3 regions of the Bacillus sp. FG16 genome follow, and region 2 is predicted to be linked to each of the others. Evidence: predicted binding sites of a transcription regulator. Region 2 holds the regulator's gene; each other region holds the start of a gene.

Region 1 (4,514 bases), on a different contig from region 2:
TTGGTGCGATAAGAGAACTTAATCCAAGACCTGCAATTTCTTTTCCTGCTTCCAGTTGGAAAATTAATGCGGATACCGGACCGACTATAGCACTGGCGACGACAGTTGGGACGAGAATCATTGGATTTTTAGTGATATTTGGCAACTGTACTTTCGGAGTACAAAGAGCTTGAGCTAATATGCCACCTAAATTGTTTTCTTTCGCTGATATGACAGAGAATCCGATAAACTGAGCGACGCATTCGGCAAGAGCTGCACCACCTGCAACACCGTCTAAGCTAAGTGCGATCGCTAACGCAGCTGATGAAGCTGGCGAGATAAGTAATAGTCCCCAAACTACTGCAATGACGATAGAAGCGATGAATGGGCTACCAGCTGAGCTATCTTTAATGAACGCTCCAACTGCATTTAAAACAGGAGTAATATTATGAGATAACCAAATACCAACTAAACCAGAACCTAATATGGCCGCAAATGGAACGAGCATCATATCTAAAGCAGTTTTTCCGCTTAAACGTTTACCAATATATACAGCTAAAGTTGCTGTTAATAAAGCACCGATTGGCTCACCTGTTTTAATAATTAGACCAGCTTCAGTAATTGAAATGGATCCGGCACCAATTGCTCCAGCCACCATAGCCGAGAAGATTACAAGACCATTTGCACCGAGCATAAAAGCAATTCCTGCACCAATCGCTGGTGCCATTAGTGATTTTGCAACAACTCCAATTGTAATAAGCAACGGAATATCAACAATTCTTCCTATATTTTCGATTAGTAAACCAATTCCGAGGGATACGAAAATACCTTGTGCGATACCAGCAGATGCTTTAAATACACGAGACATTATATATTCCTTCATTTGTTTCACCTTCTCCTATAAGTTAGTAACCAATTGTTTTCATATAATCACGTAAAATATCGTTTGATTTTGCGAATCGAGATTCTTCATCCTCTGTTAAATTGAGTTCTACAATTTCTCTTATACCGTCTCTAGTAATAATAGCTGGTACTCCTGTACAAATATCATATTCACCGTACTCACCATCTAAAATAGCTGATACAGCAATGACACGGTGATCATCATTAAAGATTGAGCTTGCAATATATGCTAGAGAATTTCCGATTCCGTAATAAGTAGTTCCTTTACGTTTATAAATTTCCCATCCGGCTTTTGCAGTCTTCTCAACGATTTCATCTAAATCTATTTCACCAAATCGTTCTTTTTGTTCTTCTAAAATTTGCAGAATTGGCTTTCCACCAACAGTTACATGAGACCAAGCAACCATTTGAGAATCACCATGTTCTCCTAATGAATACCCATGAATACTACGAGGATCTACATGTAACATTTCAGATAAAATTGTTCTTAGGCGAGAAGAATCTAATGATGTTCCTGTACCGATTACGCGATTTCTAGGTAATCCAGATAATTTCCATACTTCATATGTGATAATATCAACTGGGTTCGATGCGAGTAAGAAAATACCATCAAATCCACTTGCCATTACGCCGCCAACAACACTTTCCATAATCTTCGCACTCGCTCCTAAAGTATCTAAGCGACTTTGTCCAGGTTTTGGTGCTGGTCCTGCAGTAATAATGACAATGTCCATATCTTTGCAGTCTTCATAGCTTCCTGCATATACTTTTGTTCTTGTATTTGTAAAGTTAATGCAATGTGATAAATCCATTGCTTCCCCAACTGCACGTTCATGATTTATATCAATTAATAATAGTTCTTCGCAAATTCCTTGATTTACAATGGAATACGCACAACTTGATCCAACTAATCCAGTACCGATAATTGCAATTTTTCTTGTATGTCTTTTCATAGCAATCTCTCCTAAGTGATCATATAATCTATTTCTTTTGTTCTTTACACTCTTAATTATAGAGGTTCTCACGATAGAAACCATGGATACTTTGTGAAATATTGATCAAAGTATTTGTCCTTTTTGTGAATTGTTATATTACATTTTCGTCATATTTGTTACAACTGGAAAAATATTTATTATGTATTTATTGACATACAAAAAAATAAAACGAGCGAATCTATTTTCGCCCGTTTTTTCATCCTATTATTCTGCACTTAACTGACTTTTTAATTGCTGCACGATCATCGGATTCGCAGGTGCTGCCGGTTTGTAATAACTCTTTTGCTTTGCGTACTCATACATATTACGTTGACGCATTTCATCTTGATTACGAATTTGGATTAACGTTTGATGTAACTGTTCATTATCAGACTGAGAAATATAATTTGCATAACTTGTTAAACTTGCATTTAATCCTGCTAAATAATCATTTACCATATCTTTTTCATTCATCTTTCTCTTCCTCCTATCCTAGGAAAGTCATTAATTGCTGTTTCGTATTTCTTGCATCTTGCGCATCTTTTTGTAGCATTTGTTTCAGTTGTGGATCTGTACACGTCTGTGCATACTGCTCCAACTTGTTAATAATCGTTGCATGTCCACCAATTAAATGACGTAAGTTTTCTACTTCAAGCTCTGTTAAGTTTTGCATATAACATACCCGCCTTTCTTTGTTCATTCATCATTAGTATTTGGTTCTTTTTGGATTGTATTCATCAACTTTTCCCACATATAAACAAAATAAAAGATGAATAGCTAGGCCATTCATCTTTTATGCTAAATATTCATTCAATTTTATAAAGAAACAATCATACTTATACTCACAAGTAGGTTCCATACAATATGTAAAATGATGCTAGGTAAAATAGATTGTGTTTTCTTATATAACATAGCAAATACAATCCCCATAATCATTGCCGTAACCGGAAAACCACCATGAAGAATCCCAAAGATAAAGGAAGAAATAATAATACCAACTAGAAAACTATATTTCTTTTCAAAAAATCGATACAAAATACCTCTATATAAAATTTCTTCTTTAATTGGTGTAATTATAGCAACACTTAACACATATATAATACTTTGTAGACTATTTTGAAGTCCTAAGCTCCCTAATTGATCTCTTTGCTGCTCTGCACTTTCAAAGCTAAACAACTCTAACATTACATACTGAGTTAATGCAATGATGATAAAACCTATTAATAAATACAAGTAGGTTTTCCCATTTTTTAAAATAGATACATCCCATATGTTCTTAATAAAATGAAGCACTGGTTTATACGCAAATAAAACAATAGTAACAACAGCTGCATCAAATAGAAGTAAATAATATCCCTCTAAATTAGCACGTAATACCTCTTCTCCAAAAATTCCAAGGGCTAAAGCAAGGAATAATCCCCCTAAGAGTGAGAACCCTAGAATGCTTGCAATCGTTACAACTAGATTTTTATATGTTATGTTATCTACTTCTCTTTCTGCATTATACGCGTCTAATACTGTTTTTCTCATACTATTCCTCCATTTGTTTTCATTACCTTAACAAAAAACCCTTAATACAAATATATAGATAATATAACAATTTTTTCAAAAAGAATAATATGCAATTTTACATATCATGAAAGCTTTGTATTATATAGTTTTTGGAATTAGATTACTATAGAATAATTATTAGATGAAATTCCAAAAATTTCTTATCTATCCACCATAACTCTCGCATCATATAAAATTTATTAGTTAAAGGAGCAATGAACATGAAAACACATGACTTCCTTACAGGAATCCAGAAGGGCTCTGAGCCTAGTCCATATCAAGATCCTATTGCTTTTATTTTCGTTTGCCTTTCCGTAGCTATATACACATTTTTCAAACCTGCTAAATAATATCATGTAATGAGAAAAAGCCTACCGCTCTTTTCGAATCATATGCACTAAAAAACCTTAGAATCACTTCTAAGGTTTTTGTTTGCCTCGTTTCTTATTCACGTAATCCTTTAATAAACGTTTCCAATAATACATGTAAACTTGTATCTAAATCTAACGGCAAACCAAATCCACCTTGCTGTTCAATTGACGCAAACCCATGACAAATACTTCTAAATCCACGTGTCGCATGAAGTGCATTCTCTCCTTCTAAGCCATACTGTTGTAAAACCTGAAGACAAAGCTTTACAATTCCGTCACCTGCTTTTCTTACTTCTTCATCTCGTAAAAAAGTTGCTTCATATAGTCCAGGATGTTTTCGGACAAATGCTACATATGCTTCTCCTAATGCATGAATTGCTTCATCCATCTGTTTATCCTCGGCCGCTTCTTCCAGTTTGTTATGCAACTGTTGTATTCCGTAAATACCAAGATGTTTCCGTACATCTTGTAACCCTTTTACATGATTATATAGTGAGGGCGAACGTATCCCTAACCTTTGCGCTAATGAAGCTAACGTTACTTCTTGTATTCCATTTGTATCTGCAATTTCTGCAGCTGTTTCTACAATTTTCTGTAATGTAAGTCCGATTCTCGGTGACATAAATTACCCCTCTCTCTTACTTTCTATATTCCGCTTCGCTTCCTTAATAGAAAGCTCTATGACGGCCCCTGGATTTTTTATCATTTTTCCGTGCCCTGCCGCAAGCAAGGAAGG
Region 2 (4,514 bases):
CCCCTTGGATTTTTTAAGATTTATATAATTAACCGATAACTGCTAAAATGTCACTTTCACGTAAAATCAAGTAGTCTGTACCTTCATATTTCACTTCAGTACCTGCATATTTTGAGAAGATGATAAGATCACCTGCTGCTACCTCTAAAGCAACACGCTCACCATTTTCAAGCACTCGACCAGTACCTACTGCAACAACTTTACCCTCTTGTGGTTTTTCTTTTGCAGTATCTGGTAATACAATACCACTTGCTGTTTTTTCTTCTGCTTGAACAAGCTCAATTACAACGCGATCACCTAATGGCTTTAGCATGAACAATAACCTCCTCATTTTGTTATGTAAATTTTATTTATTAGCACTCAAGTCACCCGAGTGCTAACACACTTATAATAATAAATAATCTCAATTTCTTTTGCAAGTAAAAAAATCATAATTTTTTCGCAAATTACTATATAAACTTTCTATATAGAATACTGCCTTTACTATATGAATCGTTGTTTCCCCTACTCGTATGTTACAATATGAAAGACACCCTAAGTTGTTTTCGCTAAACGTACAACTTTTTCCTGTCTCCTACTTTAATTTCAAATACGGATTTACAAAAAAATCATAATTCGAATGAAAGTTTATATCGTAGATAACATATTTACATGTTATCCTACCTCATCTCATACACTAGAGTTAGAAAGGATGGTTAAACTATTTGAAGAAACAATACTGGTGGATTATCGTTACATACATTTTAATGCAGTTATCTGGAATTGTTGGATTACCACTTCTCCTAAAAACAGGACTCTATGATAATAGAGGATTTACCATGGAGGAAAAAGGACAAATCATAACGGGACACTGGGCGATTATTAGCTTCTTTGTTGCATTATGTATCGTTCTTTGGTTACTTAGAACAGACATTCGTGACAGGCATTTAGATGCAATGCGCTCTTCTGTTCCAGCTACTATTGGATGGATTTTCATCGGCTTCTTCTTGGCTTTCTTTTCACAAATAGTTGCCGGTATGATCGAGATGCAGCTGCTAGGAATTAAACAAGGTTCAGAAAATACAATGAAACTGATGGAAATTGCAAGAACGACACCTTGGTTCCTTATTGTCGTATCTATAATCGGACCTATCTTGGAAGAAATCGTATTTAGAAAAATTTTATTTGGTACACTTTATAAGAAGTTTAACTTCTTTATTGCAGCTATCATTAGTTCGCTTGTATTTGCAGCAATCCATTTTGATTTTACTCACTTATTGGTATACACTGCTATGGGGCTCGTATTCGCCTTCTTATATGTGAAGACGAAGCGTATTATCGTTCCGATTGCAGCTCATGTTGCGATGAATACATTAGTCGCTATTGGGCAAATTTTTATGAGCAATGAGCAAATTCAAGAAATGATTAAAGAAGCTGAAAAAATGCAAGGCTTTATCGGAGGATTTTTTGTATGAGAAACTCACCATTGTTCATGGCTGCACTATACTTCCTTCTTGGATGTATCTTTACACGCTTCGCCATTACGAACGTGACAGATACAATCTGGAATGTGTGGACAATACTATTTGCAGTTATGGCAACAATTGATTTTAATTTGGCACTTCGCCTTATATTAGTTAAATTCACAAAGAAGAAACAATAATAAAACGCAGAGGTCGCTTCCTCTGCGTTTTATTGTGGATAGTTTTTCAAAAAGTAAACTAATGTTTGTAACTCTACAGCTAAATCAATATGATGAATTCTAATATTCTCTGATACGTTTAATCGTGCTGGTGTGAAATTCAAAATACCATGCACGCTCGTTTCAGCTAATCTATCTGCTACAGCTTGTGCTACTGTAGCCGGTACTGTTAATATTGCCACTTGTATATCATTTGATAATCTCTCTTCTAATTCATCTAAATGGTATACAGGAATGCCCCCGATTTCTGTTCCAACTTTCTCTTCACTAACATCAAATGCCATTTCAATTTTTGTATTATTGTTTTTCGTGAAATTATAATGTAAGAAAGCGGTCCCTAAATTACCTACTCCAATAAGTGCTACACGCGTTATATCATCTTGATCAAGTGTTTCGCGGAAAAATGATAATAAATAATTTACGTTATATCCATATCCCTTTTTCCCTAACGCTCCAAAATACGAAAAATCTCTTCGTATTGTTGCGGAATCTACTTTTACCGCTTCACTCAATTCGGCCGATGAAACACGCTGCTTACCAGAAAGAGATAAGTTTTGGATAAATCGATAGTATAGAGGCAATCTTTTAGCAGTGGCTTGTGGAATCTTTTGCTGATCCATATGACCTCTCCTCTCTTCCTATCTTTATTCATATACTTTAATCAAATACAGAAGTTTAGCACTCATTAAATTCCTTGTATAATAAAGAGAAGAAGTATTCTCTCTTATTTTAAACTATACACTATTTTTAGTATGATTGAGAAATATAAACATGGCAAAGTTAAGAAATTATTTGAGGTGAAAACATTGATTTTATTACAAGTAAATGGACTTTCGAAATTATACGGTGCAGAAACAATTCTTGCAAACATAAAATTGGAAGTACAAACAAAAGATCGTATCGCATTAGTTGGAAGGAATGGAGCTGGAAAATCTACATTATTAAAAATTATCGCTGGTGAGTTATCACATGATGGTGGCGAAATTATAAAACCGAAAGATGTCTCAATCGGGTATTTAGCTCAAAATACCGGTCTAGAAACGTCTTTAACAATTTGGGATGAAATGCTAACCGTCTTTACCCACTTACAGCAAATGGAGACAAAACTTCGAAGGCTTGAGCAAGAAATGGGCAAAGAAGAAAACTTTTCAAACGAAGCTATATATGAAAGATTGTTAGCTGATTATGACCAATTGCAACTCAATTATAAAGATCAAGGTGGATATCAATATGAAGCGGATATTCGCTCCATTTTAAGCGGCCTTGGCTTCCCAGTTGAAACGCACCAGACGACGATTTCTACTTTAAGCGGTGGGCAAAAAACAAGATTAGCTCTTGGGAAATTATTATTAACAAAACCAGACTTACTTATTTTGGACGAGCCTACAAACCATTTAGACATCGAAACATTAACATGGCTTGAGCAATATTTACAAGGTTATCCTGGCGCAATATTAATCGTTTCACATGACCGTTATTTCTTAGACAAACTCGTTACACAAGTATATGAAATTTCGAATAAAGAAAGCAGACGATTTGTTGGTAACTACAGTAAATATTTAGACTTAAAATCAGCCTTATACGAGCAAGAAATGAAACGTTACGAAAAACAACAAGATGAAATCGCAAAACTTGAGGACTTCGTTCAAAAGAATATAGCTCGCGCCTCTACAACGAAACGTGCTCAAAGTCGCCGTAAACAACTAGACAGAATGGAATTATTAACGAGACCATTAGGTGATTCTAAGTCAGCATCATTCCACTTCGATATTGAAAAGCAAAGTGGAAATGATGTTTTACAAGTAAAGGATGCAACCATTGGCTATGATGAGGACCCTATAATTGAAAACGTAACTATGCGCTTAACTCGCGGAGATAGTGTTGCTTTAGTTGGTCCAAACGGAATTGGGAAATCTACATTATTAAAATCTATTGTGAATAAGTTACCACTATTAAATGGTGATGTTTCTTTCGGATCAAATGTATCTGTTGGTTATTATGATCAAAAGCAAGCAAACTTAACATCTTCTAAACGGGTTTTAAATGAACTATGGGATGAATATCCACTGCAACCTGAAAAAGAAATCCGTACTATACTTGGGAATTTTTTATTCACAGGAGATGATGTACTGAAACCAGTATCTTCCCTTAGTGGTGGACAAAAAGCTCGATTAGCTCTTGCGAAACTTATGATGCAAAAGTCAAATTTATTAATTCTGGATGAGCCTACGAACCACCTTGATTTAAATAGTAAAGAGATTTTAGAGAATGCTTTAATTGATTATCCAGGGACTCTTCTATTTGTCTCACATGACCGCTACTTTATTAACCGTGTAACAACGACTGTGGTTGAGTTATCAACAGAAGGTGCACAGGAATATTTAGGGGATTACGATTACTATGTGGAGAAGAAAAATGAAATGATTGAACGCGCAGCATTTGAACAACAAGAACAGCAAGAAAATCAGGCACCTGTTCAAAAAACTGTAGCTCAAGAAAAATTAAATTATCTCGAAGAAAAAGAGCGTAAACAATTAGAACGTCAACGCACTCGAAAAATTGAAGAACTAGAACAAAACATCGTAAACTTAGAAGAAGAAATTGCTACGTTAGAAGATCAACTTTGCTTACCAGAAATATATGCAGATTATGAAAAAGCGAGTGAAATTACAACTAAAAAACAAACGCTACAAGAACAACTTGAAACTTGTATGGCAGAATGGGAAGAGCTACATGTATAAGAGTATTTAATAAATAAGGAAGATGTCTCATCAGTCATGATTTCTGACTATGCGACATCTTTTTTTAAGTACATAAATAATTTTTTGAATAT
Region 3 (4,514 bases), on a different contig from region 2:
CTTCTGAAAAAACGACAGCAACTAGTACAAAAGTTGCCTCTAACAATGAAGAACAAAAAAATAGCGAACAGAAAAAAGAACTAGAAAAGAAAGAGGCGGATGAAAAAACTCAAAAGCAAGAAGATGAGAAGCGTCTAGCCGAGGAACAAGCTCGTAAACAAGAAGATGAAAAACGTCTAGCCGAGGAACAAGCTCGTAAGCAACAAGATGAAAAACGTCAGGCTGATGAACAAGCTCGTAAACAAGAAGATGAAAAACGTCTAGCTGATGAACAGGCTCGTAAGCAACAAGAAGAACAAAAACGACAAGCTGATGAACAAGCTCGTAAACAACAAGAAGAACAAAAACGTCAGGCTGATGAACAGGCTCGTAAACAACAAGAAGAGCAAAAAGTACAGCAAACTCAAACACAACCCGCTTCAGGAAATACTAGTAGTGCATACTACAAAAATTGTGCTGCAGTTAGAGCAGCTGGGAAAGCCCCTTTACATAAAGGGCAACCAGGTTATAGCTCTCATCTTGATCGTGATGGCGATGGAATTGCATGTGAAAAATAGTAATAAAAAAGAAGCTTCTACTAAGCTTCTTTTTTATTAACGCAAAATATTACCACTTATTACTTTCCCCCTTATTTTAATAACATTCTTCTTATTATTCTCAAAAACGACACAGAATAAGTGATTTCAATCACTACATAGATTTTAATTTATCGCTATTCTTAATTTAGTTATTACATTCAAACTTTATGGAGGCGTTCATATGAAACATGCATTTACTGAAACTTCTATTGTCGGTGAGATCGTTACACAATTCCCGAAAGCTAGTGATCTTTTTAAATCATATAGAATAGACTTTTGTTGTGGTGGCAATAAACCACTTATTGATGCAATTCATGAAAGAAATTTATCAGCAACAGAAGTACTTACAGAGTTAAATACGCTTTATAATAATACGAAACGATTAAACGAATCTGAAATTGATTGGAAAAATGCTTCTTATCGTGAATTGATTGATTATGTTATAAATAAGCATCATCGCTATTTAAATGAAGAATTACCACAGTTAAGTCCGTATGTGACAAAAGTATTACGCGTCCACGGAGCAAGTCAGCCTCACTTAGCTCAAATTCATAAGCTATTTCACGAATTAAAGATGGAATTAGAACAACATTTAATTAAAGAAGAAACAGAAGATTTTCCATTAATTTTAGAATTTGAACAAAATCCAATTGAAGAAAACTATGTGAAATTACGTAAAGTAGTAGATGAGTTGGAAAATGAACATAACCACGCAGGCAACATTATTAAAGAGCTTCGTAAAGTTACAAATGACTTTACTCCTCCAGAAGGAGCTTGCGGCACTTATCGACTTGTTTACCAACGCCTTGAAGCACTAGAGTCTGATTTATTTGAACATATTCATTTAGAAAATAACATTTTATTTCCACGTGCAATTACGAGAGTATAAATCAAGTGCAGGACATGAGTATACATACTTATGTCCTGTTTTTTCATTTGGTAAAGAATATACACATCCCTCTCGAATAAATCCGAATTTTAACAATTTGTGAATCATTATAAAAATGTGATAAATATCACATCTCCCCTTTTTTTGATTTTCTATAATAGAAATATAATCCTTTGTTCAACATTTCACAGAAAAAGGGGAAACGAAAATGAAAAAACGTTTAATTATGATCGGAAATGGTATGGCTGGCATACGCTGTATGGAAGAAATATTAAAACATAGTAGTGATTCATATGAGATTACTATTTTTGGAGATGAACCGCATCCAAACTACAATCGCATTATGCTCTCTCACGTTTTACAAGGCAAAACAAATATGCAAGATATCATTATGAATGAATATAGTTGGTACGAAGAGAATGAGATAACTTTATATACAAACGAAAGAGTTCAAAGTATTGACCGAGAAGAAAAAGTCATTGTCACAGAAAAAAATCGTACTCTTACATATGACAAACTTATTATCGCAACAGGTTCTAGTGCTTTTATTTTACCTGTTGAAGGTTCTACTCTTCCTGGTGTAACAGGATTTCGAACAATTGAAGATACACAATTTATGATAGACACCGCTAAAGAAAAGAAAAAGGCCGTTGTTATTGGTGGTGGGTTACTTGGTTTAGAAGCCGCAAGAGGTCTTATTGACTTAGGGATGGACGTACATGTTGTTCATTTAATGCCAAACTTAATGGAGCAGCAACTAGATACGAAAGCAGCTTCTCTATTACGCGAAGATTTAGAAGCGCAAGGCATGAAGTTTTTAACGGAAAAGAAAACTGTAAAGATTCTTGGTACAGACCATGTTGAGGGCATTCAATTTGAAGATGGTGAAGTTGTAGATTGTGATTTAATCGTAATGGCTGTCGGAATACGCCCAAATACGCAAATAGCAAAAGATGCTGGTTTAATTGTAAATCGCGGTATTGTAGTCAATGACTATATGCTAACAAATAATGAGTCCATTTATGCAGTTGGAGAATGTGCGGAACATGACGGTATCGCATATGGACTTGTTGCTCCTCTTTATGAACAAGGTGCGATATTAGCAAAACATATAACGAATTTACAAACTGATGGATATTCGGGTAGTATCGTCGGTACGCAATTAAAAGTTGCTGGTTGTGATTTATTCTCTGCTGGTCAAATTTATGAAGATGATCAAACGAAAGCAATATCCATCTTTGATGAATGTAAACGTTCCTATAAAAAAGTATTAATTCGTGATAATAAAGTCGTCGGTATCGTTTTATATGGTGACACGGCTGACGGTACACGCCTCTTTAGCATGTTAAAGAAAGAAGAAGATATACAAGAATATACAGCCGCTTCTCTTCTTCACAAAGCTGGTGAAGAAAGTGAACTTGACGTTGCTACTATGAGTGCTGATGACACGATTTGCGGATGTAATGGTGTTACGAAAGGTACAATCGTTCACGCCATTTTAGAACAAGAGTTAACGACTTTTGAAGAAGTTAAAGGCTGTACGAAAGCCGCAGGGTCTTGTGGCAAATGTCGTCCGCTTGTGGAACAAGTTTTATCTCATACACTTGGAGATGCTTTTGATGCCTCAGCGCAATCTGCCGGTATGTGTGGATGTACACCTTTATCCCGTGATGAAGTCGTAGCGGCCATTCACGAGAAAGGCTTAAAATCTCCAAAAGAAGTACGAAATGTTCTTGGTTTTGCACATGAAGACGGCTGTTCGAAATGCCGCCCTGCTTTAAACTACTATTTACGTATGGCGATTCCAGAAGAATATGAAGATGATAAATCGTCCCGTTTCGTTAATGAAAGAATGAATGGTAACATCCAGCACGATGGTACATTCTCTGTTATTCCACGTATGTACGGAGGCGTTACAACAGCAGATGATTTAATGAAAATTGCTGAAGTTGCGAAGAAGTATGATGTTCCACTTGTGAAAATTACCGGTGCAAGCCGAATTGGCTTATACGGTGTCAAGAAACAAGATTTACCTAACGTATGGGCTGACTTAAATATGACTTCTGGATATGCGTATTCAAAATCTCTTCGTAATGTAAAATCATGTGTTGGCTCTCGTTTTTGCCGTTTCGGTACGAAAGATTCATTAAGACTTGGTATGTTGCTTGAACAATCATTAGAAATGGTAGATACACCTCATAAAATGAAAATGGGTGTAACCGGTTGTCCGCGTAACTGTGCGGAAGTACTGACGAAAGATTTTGGCGTTGTTTGTGTCGAAAATGGATATCAACTTTATATTGGCGGAAATGGTGGTACAGAAGTACGTGAAGCTGATTTTGTAATGATTGTCCCTACTGAAGATGATGTCCTTCGCATCGCTACAGCTTACATGCAATATTATCGTGAAACTGGTATTTACGGAGAGCGAACTGCCTACTGGACAGAACGTTTAGGCTTCGATCGCATAAAAGAAATACTGCAAGATGCAAATATGGTCACTAAGTTAAATGAACGTTTCCAAAAAGCTCGTGGCACATATAAAGAAGCATGGGGACAAGCACTAGAAACGAAATCATTAAAAGCGATGTATGAAGTAGAAACTGTGAAATAAGGAGCTGTGACCTATATGATACAAACGAAAGAAAAAATAAAAGTTATGCGTGCAGAAGACCTTCCTATTCAAATCGGTAAAGAGGTGCAAATGAAAGGTATGTCTTTCGCCCTATTCCGCCTTTCAAATGGCGATATTCGAGCTGTAGAAAATCGTTGTCCTCATAAAAACGGGCCATTAGCGGAAGGTATTGTATCTGGAGAATTCGTCTTTTGTCCACTACATGATTGGAAAATTTCACTACTAACAGGTGAAGTTCAAAAACCTGATGACGGTTGTATTCAAACGTATGAAGTAGAAGTTATTGACGGGGATATTTATATATACATGTAATTTACAAAAGGAAGCCTTCTCTGGCTTCCTTTTAAATAAAAATAGACGAGGTGCGAATATGAACGGATATGTATATTTAGTTGGTGCAGGACCAGGTGAT

Evidence for each region. Region 2 encodes Rex, which represses fermentation and respiration genes when NADH is low (regulators of the CRP and FNR family bind a similar motif). Its sites were predicted from a motif close to TTGTGAAATATTTCACAA; they were not measured.
Region 1: a site for Rex is predicted at 1,927-1,944, ahead of ACODS7_RS16440 (L-lactate dehydrogenase). Genes of this name have one in related genera too.
Region 3: a site for Rex is predicted at 1,583-1,600, ahead of nirB (NADPH-nitrite reductase large subunit). Genes of this name have one in related genera too.

Annotation. Positions count from the first base shown of each region.
Region 1 is NZ_JBMDKC010000042.1:2,860-7,373, reverse strand. It holds gene ACODS7_RS16445 (PTS sugar transporter subunit IIC) at 1-862, opposite strand, end outside; gene ACODS7_RS16440 (L-lactate dehydrogenase) at 885-1,835, opposite strand; gene ACODS7_RS16435 (spore coat protein) at 2,082-2,330, opposite strand; gene ACODS7_RS16430 (hypothetical protein) at 2,344-2,529, opposite strand; gene ACODS7_RS16425 (CPBP family intramembrane glutamic endopeptidase) at 2,673-3,386, opposite strand; gene ACODS7_RS16420 (TetR/AcrR family transcriptional regulator) at 3,852-4,400, opposite strand; gene ACODS7_RS16415 (MBL fold metallo-hydrolase) at 4,404-4,514, opposite strand, start outside.
Region 2 is NZ_JBMDKC010000108.1:3,240-7,753, reverse strand. It holds gene groES (co-chaperone GroES) at 29-313, opposite strand; gene ACODS7_RS26720 (CPBP family intramembrane glutamic endopeptidase) at 705-1,454, shown strand; gene ACODS7_RS26715 (YdiK family protein) at 1,451-1,642, shown strand; gene ACODS7_RS26710 (redox-sensing transcriptional repressor Rex) at 1,672-2,301, opposite strand; gene ACODS7_RS26705 (ABC-F family ATP-binding cassette domain-containing protein) at 2,488-4,422, shown strand.
Region 3 is NZ_JBMDKC010000003.1:84,011-88,524, forward strand. It holds gene ACODS7_RS02400 (excalibur calcium-binding domain-containing protein) at 1-557, shown strand, start outside; gene ric (iron-sulfur cluster repair di-iron protein) at 760-1,467, shown strand; gene nirB (NADPH-nitrite reductase large subunit) at 1,676-4,081, shown strand; gene nirD (nitrite reductase small subunit NirD) at 4,097-4,414, shown strand; gene ACODS7_RS02420 (uroporphyrin-III C-methyltransferase) at 4,473-4,514, shown strand, end outside.